DNA from 2 places in the Micromonospora sp. DT44 genome. Region 2 is predicted to be linked to the other one. Evidence: riboswitches for the same ligand, from Rfam matches in the RefSeq annotation. Region 2 holds a riboswitch; the other holds the start of a gene.
What was found. A riboswitch is a leader RNA that binds a small molecule or an ion and turns the genes downstream of it on or off. The one in region 2 is predicted to bind cobalamin.

Region 1: linked by a shared signal. The riboswitch ahead of cobN (cobaltochelatase subunit CobN) and the one ahead of ACLQ25_RS09080 (ribonucleoside-diphosphate reductase subunit alpha) in region 2 are both predicted to bind cobalamin.

What each region holds. Positions count from the first base shown of each region.
Region 1 is NZ_JBNCKS010000006.1:2,982-6,388, reverse strand. Features, by position in the region: gene cobN (cobaltochelatase subunit CobN) at 1-1,640, opposite strand, end outside; cobalamin riboswitch at 1,905-2,081, opposite strand; gene ACLQ25_RS04915 (DUF5919 domain-containing protein) at 2,845-3,407, shown strand, end outside.
Region 2 is NZ_JBNCKS010000011.1:135,588-138,994, reverse strand. Features, by position in the region: gene ACLQ25_RS09080 (ribonucleoside-diphosphate reductase subunit alpha) at 1-1,790, opposite strand, end outside; cobalamin riboswitch at 1,985-2,198, opposite strand; cobalamin riboswitch at 2,342-2,481, shown strand; gene ACLQ25_RS09075 (CbtB domain-containing protein) at 2,517-2,720, shown strand; gene ACLQ25_RS09070 (CbtA family protein) at 2,711-3,407, shown strand, end outside.

The DNA of each region.
Region 1 (3,407 bases), on a different contig from region 2:
AACGGGTAGACGAGCGGCAGGTCCGCGAGGACCGCGTCGGGCGCGCAGTCGGCGGCCAGACCGAGGCCCTTGCCGGGCAGCCACTCCAGGGTGCCGTGCTTGCCCAGGTGCACCACGGCGTCCGCGCCGAAGCCGCCGTCCGCGACCGGCGCGGCGAGCCAGCGGTACGCGGCCAGGTAGTGGTGGCTCGGCGGCAGGTCCGGGTCGTGGTAGATGGCGATCGGGTTCTCCCCGAAACCGCGCGGCGGTTGGATCAGCAGCACCACGTTGCCGAAGCGCAGCCCGGCCAGCACGATGTCGCCGCCCTCGGTGTACAACTCGCCGGGCGGCTCGCCCCAGTGCTCCCGCATCCGCTCGCGCAGTTCGGCTGGCACCTGGTCGAACCAGCGCCGGTAGGTCTGCCCCGGTATCCGGGCCTCGGCGGCGGCCAACTGTTCCGGGGTGAGCCACTCCACGTCGTGCCCGCCGGCGGCGATCAGGGCGTGGATCAGCGCGTCACCGTCGGTGGGCGGCGGCGTGTCCCCGAGGTCGTAGCCCGCCTCGGCGAGCGCGGCGAACAGCCGGACCGCCGAGGCCGGGGTGTCCAGCCCGACGGCGTTGCCGACCCGCGAGTGCTTGGTGGGGTACGAGCTGAGCACCACAGCGATCCGCTTGTCGGCGTTCGGCACGTCCCGCAGCCGGGCGTGACGCACCGCGATGCCGGCGACGCGGGCGGCCCGCTCGGGGTCGGCGGCGTACACCGAGAGCCCGTCGGCGTCGACCTGCTTGAACGAGAACGGCACGGTGACGATCCGGCCGTCGAACTCGGGGATGGCCACCTGCATCGCGGCGTCCAACGGGGACAGCCCGGCGTCGCTGGCCGCCCACTGCTCCCGGGTGCTGGTGAGGCAGAGCGCCTGGATGACCGGCACGTCCAGGGCGGCGAGCGCGCCGACGTCCCAGGCGTCCTCGTCGCCGCCGGAGGAGGCGTCCGCCGCGACCGCGCCGCCGGCCGCGAGGACGGTGACCAGCAACGCGTCGCATCGGGCGAACAGCCCGAGCGGGCCGGCGCCGGTGGTCAGCCCGCGCAGCGAGCCGCAGAAGATCGGCAGTGGGTTGCCGCCGGCCGCGCGCACCGCCTCGGCCAGCACATCGACGAACGCGGTGTTGCCGGCCAGGGCGTGCGCCCGGTAGAAGACGATCCCGATGGTGGGACGATCCGGTTCGGTGGGGTGCTCGCCGTACACGCCGTAGGCCGGGGTCGGCGCGGGCGGTGCGAACCCCTCCCCGGTGAGCAGGACCGTGTCGGAGAGGAACCGGGCCAGCTCCCCCAGATTGTCCGGACCACCCTCGACCAGGTACGCGAGGGCCTGGGCGACCACCCCGGACGGCACCGTGGAGACCGCCATCAGCTCCGCGTCCGGCAGCGCCTCGCCGCCGAGGACGACCGTGGGCACGCCGCTGGCGAGCACGGCGGCGAGGCCGTCCGGCCACGCCTGCCGACCGCCGAGCAGGCGTACGACGGCGAGGTCGACCCCGTGGAGCAGGGCGGGCACCTCGTCGGCCGCCACCCGGGCGGGATTGGCGAGCCGGTAGTCGGCGTCGCTGGCGCGGGCGGCCAGCAGGTCGGTATCGGCGGTGGAGAGCAGCAGAATGCGCACGGCAGGCTCCGGACAGTAACGTCGGCGCGCTCGCGAAGGCGGTTCGGCGACGACGTGCGGGTGGGCGCGGGGTTCAGCGGGCACCGCGACCCGGACCGCTCACCGGCGTGGGGCCGGCGGCGACGGGTGGCGTGGTGCGGACCTCAGCGGTGAACGGAGTCGATGCCCATCGCGGCGAGAGCACGGCTGCGGTGCGGGAGACGGCAGCGGCCGTCGATGATGGAGACGCCATGCGTCATCGGGTCCTCCTCGGGTGTCCACGCCCTGGGGTACGTCCCGACGGCCGAAGTATCCTGGCTTCCGGATCGACGCTCTCCCCCGGCCTTCCAGCCGCAGACACACGGCCGTGACTCGCGAGGGGGGATCGCTCCCCGGTGACAGTGGCGGGACCGCGTCGGAATCGCACCGACTTCCTTCACTGCCGTCAGGCCGCGAATGCTGCCACACCTGCCGACCGCCGGTCAACGCGGACCACGGCGTCGACCGGCGACGCTCGCCACATTGACCTGCGGATATATCGGCGCGGAGGGTTGCGTCGTGCCGCAGTGGCGGGCAGCCGAACTGGTTCGTCGACGGCGCGGTGATCCCACGGCGGGGCAGTGTGTGTACGGGCCCTTTGGAGCTGATGTCATAGACGATTCGCCCCGCGGGAGGGGGTCATGGACGCCCAGCCGGCGACGTGACGTTCCGGGTGGGCCCGGCCCCAGGTCCGTATCCGTTCCGGACGCCGGCGGGCGCCAAGGAGCGGACACGTGATCGGCCTGGGTCACTCTCGCTGAGAGGGGCGCGGCCGGCGGGTCATCGACAGCCAGCCGAGGAAACGCGCGTGCATCAGGGCAAGGTCGGGGCGCCCGCCGAGACCATACAAGTCGTGGATGGCCTCGTTCATGCAGGACGTCAGGTAGAGGGCCAGGCGCCAGCGAGTGGCCGTAGAACTCGGCGACGAGATCGAGTTGCGCGCGGGAACATGGCCACGCGGCGGCGCAGTTGCGGCACAACCACGCGGGACGCGTGGGCAGGTGCGGGCGGGACCGTGGGCTCACACCCCTGACCCTGCTCACCACGACCACCGCGATCCATCACAGTGGGTGATTCCTCGATGGATAACTTTCATCCGCCGACCGGATGTCCTGCCGGCATGCCGTTCCGCTACTGGATAAGCTGGCCCTCGGCCCTCGGCCCTCGGGCAGGAAGGGAGCCAGCCGTGAGCGTCCGCACAACTGCCGCGCTCACCACTGACGACCTGCTCTGGGACAGCACCGACATGCTCGATGCCTTGGCCGCTCGCGACGTCGCTCAGGTATTCCGCCTCGTCCAGCGAGCCACCCGCGCCAGCCAAACCACTCTCGGCGTCGCCACCGGCCTCAGCCAGGCTCAGATCAGCGAGATCACCAGCGGTGCCCGCCGGGTCAGCAGCATTGATGTCCTCACCCGCATCTGCACCGGCTTGTCCATGCCACGCCACGCACGCATGGCGCTTCTCCTCGGCGAACGCGAGCCGGCCACTGACCTCGCCGGACACCAGGTCAGCACGGCAGGACGGGACCGCTGTGCTGATGTCCGCGCGATTTATTCCAGCCGATCAGATTTCATGGCGGAGCTGCCCCCGCGAGCCCTTTTCGACCATGCCACGGACATCCGAGCGTCCGGCCTGTCACTCAACCTCATCTGTCAGCAGTACGGCGACAATCGCCTCCTGAAACTCCTCGCCGCCGGCACCCGCCTCCGTTGCCTGTTCCTTGACCCGGCCGGCGAGGTGATCAGGCG
Region 2 (3,407 bases):
GGCGCGACCGCCACCAGCAGCGAGTTGCGCAGCCCGTACTCCCGCACCTGCTGACGCAGCGCGCTCCAGCGCGCGGTCTGGGTACCCTCAACGCCCCAGAGGTCGGGTTGGAGCTGGCCCCGGGCGGCCCGGGTCTGCGCGAACGCCGGGTGGGCGCCGAACTCGCGGGCCAGGTCGGCGGAGGTCTCCAGCGCGGTCAGGTACAGCTCCTCGCTGATCCGCGTGGACAGCTCCCGCGCGGCCGGCGCGTCGAACGGCAGCCGCAGCGCGAAGAACACGTCCTGCAACCCCATCAGCCCGAGCCCGACCGGCCGCCAGCGGGGGTTGCTCGCCGCCGCCTGCGGGGTCGGGTAGTAGTTGATGTCGATGACCCGGTCGAGGAACGTCACCGCCGTCCGGACCGTGGCGCGCAGCCGTTCCCAGTCGATGCCGTCATCGGTCAGATGGGCGGCGACGTTCACCGAGCCGAGGTTGCACACGGCGGTCTCGTCGTCGCTGGACACCTCGATGATCTCGGTGCAGAGGTTGGAGAGGTGCACCACGTTCCCCGGCTCGGCCGTCTGGTTGCACAACCGGTTGGCGGCGTCCTTGAAGGTCATCCAGCCGTTGCCGGTCTGGGCCAGGGTCCGCATCATCTTCCCGTACAGCTCGCGGGCCGGCAGCTGCCGCACGTAGCGGCCCTGCGCCTCGGCGGCCCGGTACGCGGCGTCGAACCGCTCGCCCCACAGGTCGGGCAGTTCGGGCACCTCGTCGGGGTCGAACAGCGACCACATCTCGTCGGCCTCGACCCGGCGCATGAACTCGTCCGGGACCCAGTTGGCCAGGTTGAGATTGTGCGTACGACGGGCGTCCTCGCCCGTGTTGTCCCGTAGCTGGAGGAACTCCTCGATGTCCGGGTGCCACGGCTCCAGGTAGACGCAGGCCGCGCCCTTGCGCCGCCCGCCCTGGTTGACCGCCGCGACGCTCGCGTCCAGTGTGCGCAGGAACGGCACGATGCCGTTGGACTGCCCGTTCGTGCCCCGGATCAGCGCGCCGCGGGACCGGATCCGGGAGAACGCAATGCCGATGCCACCGGCGAACTTGGACAGGTTGGCGACCTGGGCGTAGCGCGCGTAGATCGAGTCCAGTTCGTCGCGCGGCGAGTCCACGAGATAGCACGAGGACATCTGGGTGTGTCGGGTGCCGGAGTTGAACAGGGTCGGCGAGCTGGGCAGATAGGCGAGACTGGACATCAGCCGGTAGAAGTCGACCGCCTCGTCTGGCGTACGGGACAGGCCGCAGGCCACCCGCAGCAGCCAGTACTGCGGGGTCTCCAGCACCAGCCTTGAGGTGGGGTGACGCAGCAGGTACCGGTCGTAGACGGTGCGCAGGCCGAAGTACTCGAAGCGACGGTCGCCGTCGGCGTCGACGGCGTCGTCGAACGTCTTCGCGTGCGCGGCGACGAACGCGGCGGTCTCGTCACCGATCAGACCCTCGGCGTGGCCGGCCCGGATCGCCGCGCTGAACGAGGTGATGCCCTGGCGCCGCACCTCCTTGTCGACGTAGCCGGCCAACAGCCGCGCGGCCAGGCGCGAGTACTGCGGCTCCGTACCGATCATCTCGGCGGCGGTCTGGATGGAGAGCCGGTCCAGTTCGGCGGTCGTCGCGCCGTCGTACAGGCCGCTGATCGTGCGGGTGGCCACCCGCATCGGGTCGACGTCGGTGAGATCGTCGGCCCACCGCTCGACCGCCCGGACAATCTTGTTCACGTCCACGGGTTCGGTGCCGCCGTCGCGCTTGCGCACCTGCATCGGGGTCCGCCGCGCGGCCTCGCCGCTGACCGGGACCACCTGGGTGACTGTCACCACTCACTCCTCGGGAGTTCGAGACCTCAAGGGCCCTCGGACGCGGGGAGACGGACGCCGTCGACGCCACGCCAGCGCGAGCGTGGGTCAGGTGGCGTCAGCCGTTCCACGCGGCCTCGGACCGCCGCGCACCCGAGGTTCGGGTGCGCGGTGCGCTGGCAGGTCTTCGGACTCGCGGGCGCGACCGGGCCTGCCCGGTCACCTACTGGCCGTCGCTTCCCAGGCCGGTGGCCCAGTGCTGATGACGGCGGTCGTTCCCACTCACCGCTGCGGGACAGTCCCGGACTTCCACCGGGTTCCCTCTTGCCTCGAACACTCGCCAGGAGTGGCCGAACCAGCTGCGGTCGACACCATATATAGGGGCGAGCTCGTTTGTCACACCCCACATGTCGGGTTCGGCGTGTCGCGGTCGACGATGACGACCCTCGTCGATCGGCTCGGAGCCGGCCGACGGGGCGGTGACGCCCCGACCGTCGCCAACGGCTTGACCGAGGCGAACCGGCACCGATACGGTCGACCCACTATCTGCGGCGACGCGAGGGAAGCCGGTGAGAATCCGGCGCGGTCGCGCCACTGTGAGCGGCCCCCAGCCCGGGGGGCGCGAGCCAGGACGCTCGGTCGTCCGCAGCCTTGCGATGGGGACGCGTCATCCCCGAGGAGGTTCGTTCACGCATGTCCAGCTCCACTTCCAGCCAGCCGCTGGCGCACCCCGCTGTCCCGACCCGTCTCCTGTGGACCGTCCTGGCCACCGTCGCCGTGCTCGCCCTGCTGACCTACCTCGTCGCCTTTGACCAGGGGGCGGTCTCGCGCAGCGGGATGTACCTGCACGAGCTGATGCACGACGGCCGGCACCTGCTCGGTGTCCCGTGCCACTGACCGGCACCGGCACCGCACCCACGTTCGTCACGGTCCTGCTGCGCGGGCTCCTCGCCGGCCTGGTGGCCGGCCTGCTGGCCGGGACGTTCGCCTTCGTCGTCGGCGAACCACACGTCGAGGCGGCCATCGCCATCGAGGAGGCGGCCACCCAGGCTGAGCCCGCCGCCGACGGGCACCAGCACGCCGAGGCCACCGCCGACGGGCACCAGCACGGCGAGGAGGCCCTGGTCGGCCGCAACGCCCAACGCGGCGGCCTGTTCCTGGCCACCGGCCTCTTCGGCGCCGCCATGGGCGGCCTGCTGGCCAGCGCGTACGTCCTGCTGGGCCGTCGTCGGCGGACCGCAGACGACGGGCGGTCCGGGCTGTTGCTGGCCGGCGGTGCGCTACTCGGCGCGGTGATCGTGCCGTTCCTCAAGTACCCGCCGAATCCGCCGGCCGTCGGCGACCCGTCCACCATCAACCAGCGCACGGTCACCTACCTGCTGATGGTGGTACTCGGCCTGGTCGCGGTCTGGTCCGGTTCGCTCGGCTACCGGTCGGTGGGTGAGCACGCGCCGGTGTGGCTGCGGGCCAGCGCTGCGGTCGGCGGTTTCCTGCTGGTCACCGTCGTGTCCTATGTGGTGCTGCCGTCGTTCCAGGAGGTCCCCGGCGACTTCCCCGCGACGCTGCTGTGGAGCTTCCGACTCG